DNA from 4 places in the Pseudoalteromonas sp. DSM 26666 genome. Region 1 is predicted to be linked to each of the others. Evidence: predicted binding sites of a transcription regulator. Region 1 holds the regulator's gene; each other region holds the start of a gene.
The links. Region 1 encodes sigma-54, which starts transcription at its own class of promoters, with help from an activator protein. Its sites were predicted from a motif close to GTTGGCACGNNNNTNGNNT; they were not measured.
Positions count from the first base shown of each region.

Region 1 (4,665 bases):
AGCGTTAAATATTATGGAACAAAAACGTATTAATGGCTTAATTGTAATTAATGAGCATAATCAACCGATTGGCGCACTAAATATGCAAGACTTACTTAAAGCGGGAGTGCTATAAATGCAATTTGAAGATCTCTATCAACCGCTAAGTGATGATGCAAAGGCGCGCGCAAAAAAAGTAAAGCTATTAATTTGTGATATTGATGGTGTATTTTCTGATGGCCGTATTTACCTTGGAAACCAAGGTGAAGAACTCAAAGCATTTAACACCAAAGACGGATTTGGTATCAAAGCCCTAATTAACAGCGGTTTTGAAGTCGCCGTGATCACCGGGCGCCATTCTCATATAGTGCAGCAACGTATGAGCAGTTTAACCGTACAACATATATATCAAGGCCAAGAAGACAAACTCATAGCCTATCAAGAATTAAAACAAAAATTAGCGCTTAGCGATGAGCAAATTGCTTATATAGGTGATGATGGCCCAGACATGCCAGTAATGGAGCAAGTCGGTTTTGCGGTTGCCGTAAACGATGCTCATCCACTTATTAAACGTTTATCACATTATGTAACCCAACTGCCCGGCGGTTTTGGTGCGGTAAGAGAGCTGACAGACTTACTTATGCTCGAAAATAACAAGCCACTAACTAGCCAAGGAACGAGTTCATGAATGTAGCGCGCATTATACTGAGCGTTTTATTCATAAGCTGTATGGTTTGGCTCTGGTATCCTTATTTTACTAAGGTTGATATTACTGCAAGCGAAGAAACACAAGTTATTGCTAAGCCTGATTATACCGCTATTGAGCTAAAACAAACGGCTTATAATGAACAAGGTAAAGTGAGCCATAAGGTAACTGCGGTAAAAATGGAGTTGTATCAACAACTCGGTTTTACCTTTTTTGAAAAGCCTATATTCACTTTATACAACGAGCAGCAAACATGGCGTATTAACGCCGATGAAGCCACCCTCTACGACGACCGTCAACTGGTGTTAGAGGGTAATGTAACCGCTCAAAACTTAGTAGATAACGCCATGATCGATACGATCAACGCCCAGACCATCAATGTTGATATAAAACTATTAACCATGCAATCACAGCAGCCTGTCGTTATTACAGGACCTAATTTAAAAATCACAGGTAAAGGCCTTGAGGCCGATTTAAAAACCGAGGTGATTAAACTTATTAACCATACGCGAACCCTATATTATGACCAATAACCTATTTAAAATTTTAATTGTTCCCTCACTATTAATTGCTTTTAACAGTAATGGCGCTGAACCTGCTGAAGCCCCCGCTGCTAATCAAATTTCAATTAGTGCAGATAAGCAAGAAGGTCAATTAAAAGAAAACGTAGGCATTTTTGAGAAAAATGTTGAAATTATTCATGGTAATCGCCGTATCACAGCTGACCGTTTAGAAGTGCATAAACGCGATGACCTAGGCGATAACAAACAGTTATTAATTGCCACAGGCAGCCCTGCATATTTTGAAGAAACACAAGCTGATGGCACCATAATGAGCGCCAGTGCTAATGAAGTGCGTTACGATGTGTCGCTGCGTTTTTTAACCTTAATCGGCGATGCAAGCATTGCTCAAGCAGGTCAAAAAATAACAGCTAAAAGTATCACTTACGATATCGAGCAGCAGTTAATTAGCGCAGAAAAAGACGAAAACTCAACAGACCGTGTACACACTATTTTAGTCCCTGTTGAAAATAAAAAAGAAGATGATAAAGGTCAACCATGAGCACATTAAAAGCAGAGCTATTAGCTAAAAGCTACAAAGGTCGTGAAGTTGTAAAAAACGTTGGCCTAGAGGTTGAAGCTGGCAGTATTGTGGGGTTACTTGGCCCTAATGGTGCAGGTAAAACCACCACTTTTTATATGATTGTAGGCCTTGTGCCTAGCGATAAAGGCAAAATATCAATTGATGATAAAGATATTACTTTATTACCGATGCACAGCCGAGCGCGTTTAGGGATTGGTTATTTACCGCAAGAGTCGTCTATTTTTAGAAAGCTGACTGTTTATCAAAACTTAATGGCTATCTTAGAAACACGTAAAGAATTAAATAAACAACAACGCGAAGATACCTTAAATAATTTACTTGATGAATTTAGCATTCAGCATATCCGCGATAGTCAAGGTATGGCTTTATCAGGTGGTGAACGTCGCCGCGTTGAAATTGCTCGCGCGTTAGCAGCAAACCCTAAATTTATCCTTTTAGACGAACCCTTTGCGGGGGTTGATCCTATCTCAGTATTAGATATTAAAAAGATTATAGAGCATCTTAAAAACCGAGGAATTGGCGTACTTATCACAGATCACAACGTACGCGAAACTCTTGATGTTTGTGAAAAAGCCTACATAGTTTCTCATGGGGAGTTAATTGCATCAGGCACTCCAGAATATGTATTAAACGATAAAACAGTACGCGATGTTTATTTAGGCGAGCAGTTCAAGCTCTAATATGTGTGTTATTACACTAAGCATCTGCTAAGATTAATTATACTAATTTAAAAGGATTGTTAGAGATACATGAGGCAATCATTACAGCTGCGCATGGGCCAGCAACTTACAATGACTCCACAGTTGCAACAAGCAATTCGCTTATTGCAACTCAGTACATTGGATCTCCAGCAAGAAATTCAAGAAGCGCTCGATAGCAACCCCTTGCTTGAAGTTGAAGAACACGATTACAGCGAAGACACTGCAGGTAAAAACGAACAAAAAGCCGATAACGATGACTTAACGCTAAGTGCCTCAGCTGACGATAAACCTAGCGAGTATGAGCAAGATAGCGGCGAAGCAATGACCAAAGACACCATTAGCGATGATATGGCTATGGATGTTACTTGGGATGAATATATGAGCGCTGCGCCTGCCTCTTCATCGGGCCCAATGCCAGAAGATGAATCTATTTATCAAGGCTCTTCGACTGAAACGCTGCATGAGTATTTAATGTGGCAACTTCAACTGACGCCGTTTAGTCCTACCGATGAAGCGATAGCTATTGCAATTGTAGAAGCTGTGGACGATTCAGGGATTCTAACCCTTAGCTGTGAAGAAATATTAGAAAGCTTTAACCAAGAAAACGACGGCGAAGATGAAGTTGAACTTGACGAAATAGAAGCGGTACTAAAGCGTATTCAACTATTTGATCCAGTGGGAATAGCCGCGCGTAGTTTACAAGAGTGCTTGTGTATTCAGCTAAATCAATTTGATAAAGACACACCTTTTTTAAACGAAACAAAAATGATCTTAACCGATCATATTGATTTACTTGCTGCACGTGACTATCGCACGTTAATGAAAAAAACAAAGCTTAAAGAAGATGAGCTTAAAGAAATCATGACGTTGATTCATACGCTCAGCCCAAAACCGGCAGACACTATTGTTAGAGAAGAGTCTGAATACGTTATTCCTGATGTGTCGGTTAAGAAAGTTAAAGGTCGTTGGGTAGTTGAATTAAACCCAGATAGCATGCCTAAGATCAGAGTAAATAGCCAATATGCAGCTATGTCGCGTACGGTTAAATCAAGTGGTGATAGCCAGTTTATTCGCTCGCACTTACAAGAGGCTAAATGGTTTATAAAAAGCTTAGAAAGTAGGAATGACACGCTACTTAAAGTAACCAACTGTATTGTGCAGCAGCAACAGGCCTTTTTTGAACACGGTCCTGAGGCTATGAAGCCTATGGTGCTTAACGATGTGGCTGAAATGGTGGAAATGCATGAGTCGACTATATCGCGTGTTACTACGCAAAAATACATGCATACACCACGTGGCATTTTTGAGCTTAAATATTTCTTTTCAAGCCATGTAAGTACTGAAAATGGTGGCGAATGTTCATCAACAGCAATACGTGCATTAATTAAAAAATTAATCGCTGCAGAAAACTCAGCTAAACCATTGAGTGATAGTAAAATTGCAGATATATTGGCAGAGCAAGGAATTAAAGTAGCGAGGAGAACCATTGCAAAATATCGCGAATCTCTAGCTATTCCCCCGTCTAATCAACGTAAAAGTTTGATTTAAGGCGTACAACAAAGAGGAAAATGTTTATGCAACTGAATTTAACTGGTCGCCATGTAGATATTACCGACTCGCTTAGAGACTACGTAAATAGTAAATTTTCGAAGTTACAGAGGCACACTGATCACATAACGAATGTGCACGTTATTCTCGATGTAGAAAAACTAAACCAAAAAGCTGAAGCAACCGTTCATGTTAGTGGCGCTGAGATTTTTGCCTCTACTGAGCATCAAGATATGTATGCCGCTATAGACTCGCTCATTGACAAGCTAGATCGTCAAGTAATTAAACACAAAGAGAAACTTGCTCGACACTAACACTATGAAACTAAGCTCACTTATCTGTCAGGACTGCAGTAAAGCTGCGGTCCTTTTTAATAGTAAAAAAAGAATTTTAGAATTTATCAGTGAATTGGCTCACAATAAGCTGCCCTATTTAACACAACAAGATATTCTTAATGCATTAACTGCAAGAGAAAAGCTTGGAAGTACAGGCATTGGCCGAGGCATTGCTATTCCACATGGTCGCATGAGTGGAGCTCAAGAGCCCCTTGCTTTGATTTTAGTGAGCGAAACAGCTATTAATTTTGATGCGATTGATAACCGGCCGGTTGACATTTTTGTCGCGTTA
Region 1 covers NZ_FPAR01000007.1:17,458-22,122, forward strand. Annotated here, with positions in the region: gene BM380_RS13440 (KpsF/GutQ family sugar-phosphate isomerase) at 1-115, shown strand, start outside; gene kdsC (3-deoxy-manno-octulosonate-8-phosphatase KdsC) at 116-667, shown strand; gene lptC (LPS export ABC transporter periplasmic protein LptC) at 664-1,218, shown strand; gene lptA (lipopolysaccharide transport periplasmic protein LptA) at 1,208-1,747, shown strand; gene lptB (LPS export ABC transporter ATP-binding protein) at 1,744-2,469, shown strand; gene BM380_RS13465 (RNA polymerase factor sigma-54) at 2,539-4,038, shown strand; gene hpf (ribosome hibernation promoting factor) at 4,065-4,352, shown strand; gene ptsN (PTS IIA-like nitrogen regulatory protein PtsN) at 4,357-4,665, shown strand, end outside.

Region 2 (4,665 bases), on a different contig from region 1:
ATGCAAGGGGCGATAGAGCAACATTTAAAAACGAACTTTCAGGTACTTAATATTGAAAAGCAGTTTACTGCAAATATTGAGTGGACTATTACCATTGATAGTCGCCAAGCGCAGCAAGCCATCAAAGATATTTTTGATTTAAGCCACGGCGCAGTTGAGTTAACAATCAAAGAGTAATAGTCTTACATTCATCCCATTTAATGATTAAACATTAAATTTCGAGTCATACAGTAGTTATTTTAATTTACTAATAAAAAAGCGATACGCTCAATGCAATTTCGTACCATCATAAAAATTCTTGGCCAATTGGTTGCGCTATTCAGTATTACTATGGTGCCACCAGCGCTAGTGTCTTTAATTTATAAAGATGGTGGAGGGGTGCCGTTTGTTTTAGCCTTTATATTCAGTGTTGTTATTGGCTTAATGGCTTATTACCCAAATAGGCATGAGCATGGCGATTTAAAAGCCCGCGAAGGCTTTTTAATCGTGGTTTTGTTTTGGCTGGTACTAGGCGCGTTTGCCTCCTTACCGCTGGTATTTTTACAAGAACCCAATCTCTCTTTGGCCGATGCCGTGTTTGAAGCCTTTTCTGGCTTAACCACTACAGGAGCTACCGTACTGACCGGTATAGAGTATCTGCCTAAATCGGTATTGTTTTATCGCCAACAATTACAGTGGTTTGGTGGTATGGGGATCATTGTATTAGCGGTAGCAATCCTGCCAATGCTTGGCGTAGGTGGTATGCAGTTGTATCGGGCTGAGATTCCAGGCCCCGTAAAAGATTCCAAAATGACCCCGCGTATAGCCGACACCGCTAAACACCTTTGGTATATTTATGTGTCTATTACCCTTGCATGTACTTTGGCGTATTGGAGCGCTGGCATGAATTGGTTTGATGCAATTTGCCATGCTTTTTCTACGGTGGCTATTGGTGGTTTTTCTACTTATGACGCTTCAATGGGGCATTTTGATAGCCCAGTAATTAACTTTATTTGTGTGTTCTTTTTAATTATCGCAGCCATTAACTTTTCTCTGCATTATGCTGCTGTAGCGAGTCGTAATATTAGTGTCTACATTCGTGACCCTGAATTCAAAGTGTTTCTATGTATTCAGCTCGCGCTGGTGGTGATTTGTTTCACGGTACTTTCATCTCACGATGTTTATGCCAATGGCGATGAAACCCTCGATCAGGCATTGTTTCAAGCTGTATCTATAAGCAGCACCGCAGGATTTGCCACAGATAACTTTTCTGCTTGGCCTTTGTTTTTACCTATTTTATTAATATTCTCTAGTTTTATTGGTGGCTGTGCTGGTTCAACTGGCGGCGGTATGAAAGTAGTGCGCGTGTTTTTACTTTATCTACAAGGGGTGCGAGAGCTAAACCGCTTAGTGCATCCTCGAGCTATATACTCTATAAAGTTAGGACGAAAGGCGCTACCAGATAAAGTAGTTGAAGCAGTATGGGGTTTTTTCTCGGCTTATGCACTAGTCTTTATTATTATTATGTTAGCGTTAATGGGCACCGGGTTAGACAATATAACGGCATTCTCAGCAACGGCAGCGTGTTTAAATAACCTTGGGCCTGGTTTAGGTGATGTTGCTTCTCATTATGGCGCTATTACCGATACTGCAAAATGGATATTAACCGTGGCAATGGTATTTGGTCGTTTAGAGATATTTACCTTACTTGTGCTATTTACCCCAACATTTTGGCGTGGATAACGTTATAAATATCAGGAAGGAAATATGCGAAAAACCAATTTGGAAAAGTTAAACCAAATCGTCACGGGTGGCATAGTTGATTTAGAAATTCTCACCCCCACGAGTAGCCGACGCGTAAAAACAGAGTTTATAGGCTTATTAGAAAATAAGTTTATTATTTTAAATTACCCCAATGCAAAACGGCTCCCCATGGCAAGTGATTATTTACGCGATGGTGTGATGGTGGTGGTAAGAGCGCTTATAGAGGGCAGTGGTGGGCATGTTTTAGCGTTTCGTCAGCAGCTTATGTCTGTAGCATCTCACCCGGCTAAGTTATTGTTTATCGACTATCCTTCACAAGTACAGCTATTTGAACTGCGCTCGCAAGCGCGTATACCGACGCTGTTTCCAGCCAAGTTAAAATTATCGGATGATCGCCCTTCTTTTGAAGGCGTTATAAAAGATATTTCGTTAACGGGTGTTATGTTTGATATTAAAACAACCCAAGAAATCGACGACATTAAAGATATGCGTTGCATCGTAGTGTTTGATGAAGATACAAAGCACGAAGGGCAAATATGCAGTGTGAAAAAACATGCTAAGGGCATATATTGCGGAATTCGATTATTTGCCAGTGAAGAGCAAATGAAAGCCCTGATGGGGGATCACTTCATTGACCCTAGTGCACTTGAAGTTGAAATTGTATAAGGCCTGTTATCTGTCGACGCTGAACATTTTACAATTCTAAAATATCAACAAGCTCTAACATTTTCGCTCTTTTGCAACAAATAGCCATGTGTTGTTGTTATTTTTAAAAGCCATTTCAAATTTATTTTATAAATTCATTAAAAACAATTAGTTAAATATGTTTTTTATTCTAATTTTTTTGTTTATAACAAAATTAAACTCAACTCACCTTCCTTTTTGTTTATTTAATCCTCTTTTTTAGTGGTTGCTCACCGACTGTGTGGGGTTTTCCTTAAACTCAACTCTTTGATTTTTATTGTTTTAATTTTATTGCCTTATCTACTGTTGCTAAAAAGCAACAAAATAACGAGTTAAATAGCACCATTTTCAGCTAGTTGCTGGTTAATTTATTGAAAATTATGGTTTTTATATTTTTGGCATCGAAGTTGTAATAGTCAGGCTGTATAGAACGAAACGTGATTTAAAGTAAAACACTTAATCGCATAAAACATAAACTTTGAAGGAAGATTGATTATGAAAAGCATTAATAAAACTTTAGCACTTATCGCATTAGCTTCATCATCAGCCGCTTTTGCAGCAAGCGACTTTGACACGCTAGACGTTGACGGCAACGGCGCAATCAGTCAAAGCGAAGCATCGGTTGATGCAAAATTAATGAGCATGTTTGCAGAGCTTGATACTGACCAAAACGGTGAGTTATCAAAACAAGAGTTCTCTAAAGCATAACCCTAAGCTATTAAAGTTTTGGGAGTTAAAAGCTCCCCCATTATTTAAACGATTTTAAGGAATACTCATTATGAAAACATTACACAAAACATTTGCACTTATCGCTCTTGCTTCTTCATCAGCTGCCTTTGCAGCGAGCGACTTTGACACACTAGATACCGACGGTAACGGCGCTATTAGCCAAAGCGAAGCATCGGTTGATGCAAAATTAATGAGCATGTTCTCAGAGCTTGATACTGACCAAAACGGTGAGCTATCAAAAGAAGAATTTTCGAAAGCATAAGACAAGGCTAAGTATATTCTGAGTTGCCAAAGACAGCCTAAATAGGCAAGGAAGCCTATGAAAGAGAATAACAAGGACCGTGATAGCCAGACACAATTTTTTGATAGACCATTGCATTACATTTTGAAGGATTAAATTATGAAAACATTACATAAAACATTTGCACTTATCGCGCTAGCTTCTTCATCAGCTGCTTTTGCAGCAAGCGACTTTGACATGCTTGATACTGATGGTAGCGGTGCTATTAGTCAAAGCGAAGCCGCTGTAAACGCTGATTTAACAGCCGAATTTACTGAGCTTGATACTGACGGTAATGGTGAGCTTTCTAAAGCTGAGTTTGCAAACTTTTAATTTTTGACTTTTTTCATTGCACAGGGATCTCAGAAAAGGATTTCCCTCTTATAGGAGACTTATTATGAAAGCATTAAACACAACACTTGCGATTTTAGTATTAGCGTCATCATCAGCAGCTTATGCAGCGGTAGATTTTGCCTCTTTTGATAGTAATGGCGATGGTGTAATTAGCCAGCAGGAAGCCGCCGCTAATAAACAACTAATGAACATTTTTGATGACTTAGATACTGACGGAAATGGTGAACTTTCTAAAGAAGAATTTGCAAGAGTACAATAAGTATTACCCCATCATACTCCACTAAAGCCGCTTAATAGTCAGCGGCTTTTTTGTGTTTGTTGATTACTTAACTCAAGCAGTTTAATTATAGAAAAATAGCGCTAACTTGGAATAACTTTTCAACCACGTTAATGTGCTTTTTATCAATTAAGAACATGATTACATGATCGCCTGACAAAATAATTGTATCGTCATGGGCAATCAGTACATCGTCATTTCGCACAATTGCACCTATTGTGGTACCTGCAGGCAATTTAATATCGGCAATTGCGCGACCTACCACTTTAGAGGTATTTTCATCACCATGGGCAACCGCTTCTATGGCTTCTGCAGCCCCTTTACGCAACGAGTACACGTTTACAATATCACCACGGCGCACGTGAGTCAGCAATGCAGAAATAGTCGCTTGTTGTGGTGAAATCGCAATATCAATTTCGCCGCCCTGTACTAAATCAACGTAAGCGCCTCGTTGAATAAGTACCATGGTTTTTTGTGCCCCCATGCGTTTTGCGAGCATAGCCGACATTATATTTACTTCATCGTCGTTGGTAACGGCAATGAAAACATCAACCTGTTCAATGTGTTCTTCAGAGAGCAGCTCCTGATCGGATGCATC
Region 2 covers NZ_FPAR01000015.1:13,364-18,028, reverse strand. Annotated here, with positions in the region: gene BM380_RS17700 (YigZ family protein) at 1-177, shown strand, start outside; gene BM380_RS17695 (TrkH family potassium uptake protein) at 271-1,722, shown strand; gene BM380_RS17690 (flagellar brake domain-containing protein) at 1,747-2,409, shown strand; gene BM380_RS17685 (EF-hand domain-containing protein) at 2,923-3,135, shown strand; gene BM380_RS17680 (EF-hand domain-containing protein) at 3,206-3,418, shown strand; gene BM380_RS17675 (EF-hand domain-containing protein) at 3,557-3,769, shown strand; gene BM380_RS17670 (EF-hand domain-containing protein) at 3,834-4,049, shown strand; gene trkA (Trk system potassium transporter TrkA) at 4,135-4,665, opposite strand, start outside.
Region 2: BM380_RS17685 (EF-hand domain-containing protein) is a predicted target of sigma-54. The motif match lies at 2,822-2,840, and genes of this name have one in related genera.

Region 3 (4,665 bases), on a different contig from region 1:
TGTGCGCCTAAGTCTTGACTGGTAGCAAAATACCCCTCACCTGTGATCGCTAAATCCAGTGAATTATTAGTAAACTGCAGCGAGCCCTGATGAAACTGCTGGGCAACCATAGTGGTTTGTACACCATCACCATTTTTCGTTTTACCGGCGCTAAATACTGATGATGCGTATACATCAGCAAATTCAGCGCGAGACTCTTTAAAGCCCGTGGTATTTACGTTGGCAATATTATTGGCGGTAACATCTAAATCTTTTTGTGCGGCAGCAAGGCCTGTTAATGCAATATTGAAGCTCATAATTAACCTCTAACCTAAAAAATATTTAGCCTATTGGCTAAAAAATACATAAAATCTATTACGCGATTTCTGCGACATCAGTCAGCCTAACCGCACCTTCTTTGGTATTAATAATAATGCCGCTTGAGCCATTAATATTAACACTCTCAATATTTTTGAATGAGGCAATTGGTAAGCTAGAGAATTCGCCATCCGTACTGCCTTCAGCTTTAACATTGTATTCACCAGGAGGAAGTCGTTCACCCGCTTCGTTTTTACCATCCCATGCAAAGCGAACAGCACCTGCAGGCTGCGTGCCTAAATCAATAGTTTTAACTAATTGCCCTGATGCATCTTCAATACGAAGCGTTAAATTGTCTACCGGCTTTTCAGCAACAATCGCTCCCTTTACCTCACCCGACTCATTAAGCTCAAGTGTGTCAGACTCCAGCAGCGCTTGCTTACCAACCAATGTTGATGCTTGCAATGCTGAATTTGATGTCATCGACGCAGCTAAAGACTCAAAGTTAGAGTTTAAATTTGAGATCCCTTCAGCCATGGTAAAGTTTGTCATTTGTGCAATCATCTGATCGTTATCAGCTGGTTTGCTGGGATCTTGATATGACAACTGCTGTGTTAACAACGAAAAGAAATCTTCTTGGGTTAACGCATCACTCTCTTCTTTTTTTGGCACTTGCTTATCTTGCCAACGTAAAGAGTCCATGTAGGATGAAGAAGTACTAATATCGTTACTCATGAGCTACCCTCAGTTACCGCTGACCTAACAGCAGTGTTTTACTTAACATTTGCTTAGCTGCATCAGCAACTTGAACATTTGTCTGATAAGAGCGAGAAGCAGAAATCATATTTGCCATCTCCTCAACAACATTCACGTTGGGTTTGTAAATATATCCATTTTCATCCGCACTCGGGTGATTTGGGTTATATTCGATTTGTAGTGGTTTATTACTTTCAACCACTCCTAACACTTTTACACCAACGGCAGAGCCCTGTGGGTTGCTTGCTGACGCTGACGCTTTTGTTAGCTCCGCAGCAAATACAGGTTGTCGCGCTCGGTACGTCTCATTTTGTGAAGAGCTAATTGTATTGGCATTAGAGATATTACTTGCCGTGGTATTTAATCGCACGTTTTGCGCGCTCATACCAGAACCAGCAATATCAAACACATTATATAAACTCATAATTAGGCTCCTTGACTACCGAGGGCTTTTTTCAGGCCTTTAAATTTACCATTAAGAAACTGGACACTGGCCTGATACTCCATAGCATTCTGTGTATACAAGTTCCGTTCCACTTGTATATCAACAGAGTTACCATCACCTGTATCTGTTTGATTTGGCGTACGAAATAGTTCATTACTACCTACACTACGGGTACCACCGGCAATGTGTTTTTCATTGGTTCTTACCATGGTATTGCCGCTTAGTTGGTTGGACTTTGCCGTTTTTAATGCTGAGGCAAAGTCGATATCTTTTGCTTTATAGCCGGGCGTATCAGCATTTGCGATATTAGTAGCGAGCATTTCTGCTCTTTGCGAACGGATCAACATCGCATGCGGATGCACGCCTAATGCTTTATCAAAACTGATAGCCATAACTACCTCCAAAAAATTGACTCAGTACCGATAAAGCAATAAATGAGCCAGCAGTGAAAATAGTGATGATAAAAACAAAAAACGACGCAATAGGCGTCGTTTAGAGGAGGGATAATATATTAATGAAGGTCATTTCTTTTGATAAATGATACCAGGGTTACAACGCACCATATCAAAGTCAGTACTTAAACCAGACATAGACTCCGACGCACCTAAAAATAAATACCCCTTAGGGTTAAGTGCTTGAGAGAATTGTGCAATTATTTTGGCTTTCACCTCAGGTGAAAAGTAAATTAAAACATTACGGCAAAATATAATATCGAACTTACCCATTAAAGCGTACGAATCGAGCAAATTTAAATGCCTAAAGCTCACTTGCTTTTTCAATGAATCAACCACTTGTGCCATACCATTGCCGCTGTCTTTAAAAAACTTTTTACGACGTTCAGCAGAGAGTCCGCGAGCCAATGCCAATGCATCATATTCAGCATGTTTACACATATCAAGCATGGTATTTGATATATCTGTACCAATTATTTGTGCACCCATTTTTAAAACACCAGGGCTGCTGGATTGAAACTCAGCAACCGACATCGCTATTGAGTAGGGTTCTTGTCCTGATGAGCTCGCCGCAGACCATATTTTTAATGGCCTATTTAACGTTTTAAACTCAGGGAATAATCTGGTTTTAAGTAACTCAAACGGATACTGATCTCTAAACCATAATGTCTCATTGGTTGTCATGGCATCAACAACGGCTGCGCGCAACTGGCGCTCATGCACACCGAGAGTTTTACTTACCAATTCAGACAACGATTCAACATTAAATCGAGACATTAATGGTGCCAAACGGCTCTTTACCAAATACTGCTTATTTTCACCTAAAACAATACCGCACTGTTGTTCTAAAAATAAGCGAAATTGATCGTATTCGTTTTGCTGCAAATCTTTATTAGTCAAATCAATAACACCTATGTTTATTAATCACGATGAACCCATTTATTAACGGCTGTTGCAAGCTCGTCTGGGTTAAATTTTGCAATAAAATCATCTGCCCCTACTTTTTCAATCATCGCTTGATTGAAAACACCACTCAATGATGTGTGTAAAATCACATGCAGTGGCGCAAGTTTAGGATTAGCTTTGATTTCTGCAGTCAGCGTGTAACCATCCATTTCTGGCATTTCTACATCAGAAATGAGTAGCCCTACTCGCTCTGTAATATCATTTACGCAATCGAGCTCTGCAATTTCTTTTAATCTTATTAAAGCTTCTTTACCATTTTTAGCCAACTCAGTTGTTACACCTAATGGTTCCAATGCTCGTTTTACTTGATTTCGCGCAACAGCCGAATCATCAGCAATAAATACTATTCTCTCGCCTAAATCTTTTTGTATATTACCTTGCGAGGCAACATCATCGCTCACGGTAGTATTAACTGGGCAGATTTCGTTTAAGATTTTTTCTACGTCGAGTATCTCAACGAGCTCATTTTCAATTTCAGTGACGGCTGTTAAATAAGAATAACGACCCGCTCCTGACGGCGGTGGCATTATTTTTTCCCAGTTCATGTTAACTATACGTTCAACACCACCTACTAAGAATCCTTGCACTGTACGGTTATACTCAGCAATTATTATAAAGCCATCTTCGATGCTTTTTATTGGGCGCCCGCCTACGGCCATAGATAAATCAATCACCGAAATAGTTTGCCCACGAATATGTGCTACGCCACGGATATAAGTGTTAGATTTCGGCATGCTAGTCAATGGAGGGCATTGAAGAACTTCTCTTACCTTGAACACATTAATACCAAAGCGCTGACGCCCATTAAGCTTAAATAACAATAATTCCAAGCGGTTTTGCCCAACCAACTGTGTACGTTGGTTTACTGAGTCTAAAATGCCGGCCATTTAAATCTCCTAAGAAAACAAATATAAGGAACGATAATTGCTTTCAATTAATAAAGCGTCATAACACAACGGGGGCGTCTAAATTCTGACGCAAAATATTTATACCCTGTTTGCAACCATAAGCATAGTCGAAACATTATGAGTTTGTTAAAAAAAACCAGAAGATACAGTGTTTTTTATTTTCTTGCTAGCCTCTGCTTCGCTTTGCCACTAAAGGCACAAGTATTTAGTAAAGAGTTATTGCAAGAAATGGCTGTATCTTATGTTGCTCAAAAAGCAGTGACTACAAATGATAACAAAATACAGTTTAGCGCATTACCGCTAGATAGCCGCATTCCCGATCGCCAATGTAATTCTGAGCCTGAGCTAATAACGCCAAGTGAGCCTCCCTTTAATCGCCAAGTCACTATTCAAATAAAATGTAACGATAGTGACAACTGGGCACAGTACGTTCATGTCAGAATCACTGAATCAGCACCTGTTGTAGTTGCGACTACCAATTTAGCACGAGGTGAAGTGATTACTCCATCCCATTTAAGTATTGATATGCGCCCTGCACACTTTATCAGAGCGCAGTACCTTGAAGATCCAACGGCTCTTATTGGTAGTCGTAGCAAACGCAACATCCGTGAAGGAATGCCCGTTTTACTTAATCAAATATGTATGGTGTGCAAAGGTGATTCTGTTACAATTTATGCTAATATCAAAGGGTTAAGAGTAAAAACGACGGGTATTGCATTAGAGGATGGCACCTTGGGCGAGCAAGTAAGAGTAGAAAACAAAAAGACAGGTAAAGTTTTAAATGCGCGTGTAGATGGTGTAGAGTCTGTGCAAGTAAATATTTAATATAAATTTATGCTAA
Region 3 covers NZ_FPAR01000005.1:347,588-352,252, forward strand. Annotated here, with positions in the region: gene flgE (flagellar hook protein FlgE) at 1-296, opposite strand, end outside; gene BM380_RS11840 (flagellar hook assembly protein FlgD) at 355-1,032, opposite strand; gene flgC (flagellar basal body rod protein FlgC) at 1,046-1,477, opposite strand; gene flgB (flagellar basal body rod protein FlgB) at 1,480-1,890, opposite strand; gene BM380_RS11855 (CheR family methyltransferase) at 2,020-2,850, opposite strand; gene BM380_RS11860 (chemotaxis protein) at 2,871-3,803, opposite strand; gene flgA (flagellar basal body P-ring formation chaperone FlgA) at 3,942-4,649, shown strand.
Region 3: flgB (flagellar basal body rod protein FlgB) is a predicted target of sigma-54. The motif match lies at 1,924-1,942, and genes of this name have one in related genera.

Region 4 (4,665 bases), on a different contig from region 1:
TTGATCAGTCATCTTCTGTTAACCACGCTTTCACTACTTGTGATGATAGTTCTGGTTCATTGGCTACAAGGGCACGAACCGCTTTGAGTAAGTCTTCGTCGCCGTGTAGGTCTGGTAAGCGTAGTGTACCATCGCTTGAGAAGCCAACAGAAGCAGAATCAAAGTCATTATTTAGCATATCTAATGTGCTGTCACCAAGATCAACACCTGAACTAAGAGAATCTTCATCGTATTCTTCAAGTGTATTATCTGGGTAGATTAAGCGTTTAAGCATAGGTTTAACGACAGCTAAAATCAGTACAATAATAACCAGTGCACCTAATACTAAGCGCATCATTTTCATAAACCAATCTTGTTCCCATAAAGGCAACTCAAAATCAAGCGCTGAGTCTTCACGAACAAATGGTACGGTCACTACTTCAAGTGCATCGCCACGTTGCATATCAAAGCCTACGCCACCTTGTAACAAGCGACGAATATTTGACAGGGCTTCAACCGAGCGTGGCGTCATAGTTGTTTCACCATTTTCACCCACCGTAGGCAGGTAATCAACCGCAACAGAGACGCTTATTCTGCGGATCACTCCAGTTTGCTGACGCTTATGTGAAATAGTGGTATCGAGTTCATAGTTACGAGTGGCTTCTTTGTGAGTTCTACTCGGTGAGGTTGCAGTGCCTGCACCGCCCGCCATCGCATCTTCAGGAATAGTTGAGTTAACTGGTGGCTGATTAGTAAGCGCGCCTGGAATACCAACCGCTAGGCCACCAATATTATTTTCTTCAAAGGTCGTTTCACTTCTTACCGCAGGTAAATCTGGGTTGTAACGTTTTTGTGTTTCTTCTACCGCACTAAAGTCCATACTTAAATCTACTTGTGCGGTGTAATTACCTAATCCAACCACGGGGATCAGAATACTGTCGATTTTTTCTAGGTATTCTTGCTCACGTTTACGTTCTATATCGTATTCTTTACGTGAGCGTGCAGCTAAAGAGGTTTGCGAGCCTGAATTTAATAAACGACCATTTTGATCGGTCACAGTAACGCGCGAAGGCTCAAGCCCTTGTACCGCTGAAGCTATCATATCAACAACCGAGTCAACTTCTTCGCCATCTAGAGAGCGACCGCGTTTAAGAGTAAGTACAACAGTTGCAGAGGGTTTTTTCTCTCTACGGGCAAACACATTTTCTTTGGGAATCGCTAACAATACTTTGGCGCGAGTAACATTATTTAGCTCTTCTATAGTACGGGCAAGTTGTTGCTCACGGCCATGTTTAAGGCGCTCACGCTCTAAACGTTGGCTTACCCCAAACCCCATGTCTTGCATAATAATGTCGCTACCTGATGTAGGCCCTTGATCTAAACCTTCACGGGTCATCAATAACTTGATATTTTGATATTCAGTTTCATCCACCGAGACCACATTGCCATCAAGTTGGTAGTCAATTTTTTGTGCATCTAAAAAGTCGAGTGTTTCTATTAACTCTTCAGTTTGCATTTTACCTAAAGGGCGCATATCTGGCTGACGAGCCCAAATAATAACGAAAATAGCAATGGCTAAACAAATAGCTAATGCAACAATCAGGGTAATTTGACGTAAAACATCAACACCACCAAGGGCACTGAAATAGCCTGATTTTTGCTCTTGTTGATCTTCGTTTTCACTTTGCTCCATCATGCCATCAGCAAGTGCCAGATCTGTAGATTGATTAGATTGCGCCACAATAATTCTCCACTACCTAGTTAAACAGGCATGTTCATAATTTCTTTATAAGACTCAACAAGCTTATTACGAACCTGTACCGTAGCTTCAAATGCCACAGAAGACTTTTGCGAAGCAATCATAGCCTCAGCAAGTGATACGCTTCTGTCGCCATTCTCTACCGCTTTTACTTTTTGTCCTGTGTCTTGCTGAAGTTCATGCACTGTATTAAGGGCATTACTCAACATGTCACCAAACTGTGCTGTAGAGGTTGATTGCACTTGCGTTGGCAAGTTATTAACTTGATTACTACGTGTGGCCTCTGCAGCCATTGATTGCATTTCTTGAAATAAAGCACTGTTTTGAATTTTCATAATTGTCTCTGATAATGCAGTAAACTCTTAAAGAGAATAAAGCACAAAACATGCCAAAAATTAAAGTCAATTAAAACAAAGACTTAAGTAAAATAATTGAGCAGTCAGAGTTTTGACAGCCCTAAATTCAAGTGATTGAACTTAGGGCTTATGGGGGTTATGCTGGGAGGGAAATACCTAAATCACGCATTTGTGCTAATTTGTAGCGTAAAGTACGCGGGCTAATACCTAAGGTTTCGGCGACCTCTTTGCGTTTTCCTTGGCAGCGTGCCAAGGTTTCTAAAATAATACGATGTTCTTTATCTTTAAGCTCATCTTTGTAACTACCAGTATCGACGGCTAACAAATCATTTTTTTGCTCATCTGCAGGCGCTGCTTTTTCATCATAATAAGCGTTACTGAGACTACTTTTTACAGGCTCAATGTCAGCTTTAGTTTCTGCCACAAAATGCGTTGGGGCTAGATTTTCGATAAAAATAGCATGCTCATCAATACTATTTCCACTGCGTAAAATTAATGCTCGCTGGATAACGTTATCTAGTTCGCGTACGTTACCGGGCCAGCTATGGCTAAGCAGTTTTTGCTCTGCACTGCTATCTAAATACGCCATTGGCTCTTTGCTTTTACTTAAGTGACGTTCAATCAAATGCTTAGCCAACACAATAATGTCCCCTGGGCGCTCACACAGTGGTCGCCACAGCAAAGGGAATACATTGAGTCGATAATATAAATCTTCGCGGAACTGATTATCAGCAACAGCCTCTTTTAATTCGCGGTTACTGGTTGCAAGCACACGCACATCTAGCGAAATAGTTTTTCGACCACCTAAACGCTCAACTTCGCGCTCTTGTAATACCCGCAATAGTTTGGCTTGCAAGCCTAAATCCATTTCGGTGATTTCATCAAGTAAAATGGTTCCCCCCTGTGCTTGCTCAAACTTACCTGGGCAGGCCTGAATCGCACCGGTAAACGCACCTTTTTCGTAGCCAAATAGAGTAGCTTCGAGCATGTTTTCTGGAATAGCAGCACAGTTAATTGCTACAAATGGTTCATTACAGCGTTTTGATTTGTCATGAATATAACGCGCCAGTACTTCTTTACCAGAGCCACTTGGCCCAAGCACCATCACACTGGCATCTGATCGAGCAACTTTATTAGCAAGTTCGAGTAATTGAATACTACTAGGGTCGGCGACAATGGGCCCGTCTGTTTCTTTTTCTTTTTCTGGTAAGTAACGACTCACCATATTCAATAGCACTTCTGGTGCAAATGGCTTGGCCATATAATCAATCGCGCCTAAACGCATAGCCTCTACAGCATCATCAATAGTGGCGTAGGCCGTCATCATTAGTACGGGTAAATCAGGGTAATTTAATTTAATACTACGTAATAAATCCAAGCCGCTCATTGCGCCCATTTGTACATCACTGACCACCAATGAAAATGCTTCTTTTTTTAGTAGCACCATGGCTTGCTCGGCACTATTGGCGGCCATACAGGCTATACCTGACATTTCAAGCGTATCAATTAATGCTTCACGAAGTCCGGCGTCATCTTCTACAACTAAAATAGTGTTACTCATTGTGACTCCCCTAATTTAGATGTGACACTAATAGGTAGCAACATACTAAAAATTGCTCCCCCTTGTGGGTTGTTGTTTGCTTCAACACGTCCCTGATGTGCACTGGCCACTGAACTTACAACGGCAAGTCCTAAACCAGTACCTTGGCTTTTAGTGGTATAAAAGGGTTCAAATATTTTTTCAGTTTGTGCTAAATCAAGCCCAGGGCCATTATCACTAACACTAATGCGGACATAATCAGGGTCTTGCGTATCACGCAAAGCACTAAGATGTACTTGTGCACCACTGCCAATGACTTGAATACTATTATGAATTAGGTTTTGAATTGCGCTTGCCAATGCTGTTTTGTTACCCATAATTTCAATATCGGGTTCAGGTAAGCTCACATTTAATTCGCTATCATTGAGCGCTACCATAGCATCGGCACCGGCTTTAACTTCACTTAGTAGCTGTTGCATCGACACTTGCTCAACAACTTGCTGATCACCACTTTTAGCAAATAACAGCATGTCGTTTACTTGGGTTTCTAAATCTTTTAAACGTGACATTAATTTAGTATGAAAACTGCCGCGAGACGCTTCGGGTAAGCGTTTTGAGCCTAAATTTGCGGCATACAACATAGCCGCTGATAACGGTGTGCGTACTTGATGAGCTAAAGACGCAACCATTTTACCTAAGGCACTTAAACGCTGCATATGCGCGACTCGCTTTTGTAAGCGTCGGGTTTCGGTTAAATCGGTCATTAGTATAAGTTGCCCAGGCTCAGGCGCGAGTGCAGTAATATCGAGCTTAATTAAGCGTCCATCTTTTAACGACACTTCATGACCATCATCTTGATGAGGACGAAATGAGCGCTGAATAACGCTAAACCACTTCTCTCCTTCTAATGGCTCGCCGAGCATATCTATGGCAATTTGATTCGCTTTGGCGATCATTCCTTTACCATCGAGTACAATCACGCCCGCAGGCATGGTATCAACCAGATGAGAGAGCCAACTTGCTTGTTGACG
Region 4 covers NZ_FPAR01000005.1:309,791-314,455, forward strand. Annotated here, with positions in the region: gene fliG (flagellar motor switch protein FliG) at 1-12, opposite strand, end outside; gene fliF (flagellar basal-body MS-ring/collar protein FliF) at 5-1,720, opposite strand; gene fliE (flagellar hook-basal body complex protein FliE) at 1,741-2,073, opposite strand; gene BM380_RS11670 (sigma-54-dependent transcriptional regulator) at 2,231-3,655, opposite strand; gene BM380_RS11675 (sensor histidine kinase) at 3,652-4,665, opposite strand, start outside.
Region 4: fliE (flagellar hook-basal body complex protein FliE) is a predicted target of sigma-54. The motif match lies at 2,113-2,131, and genes of this name have one in related genera.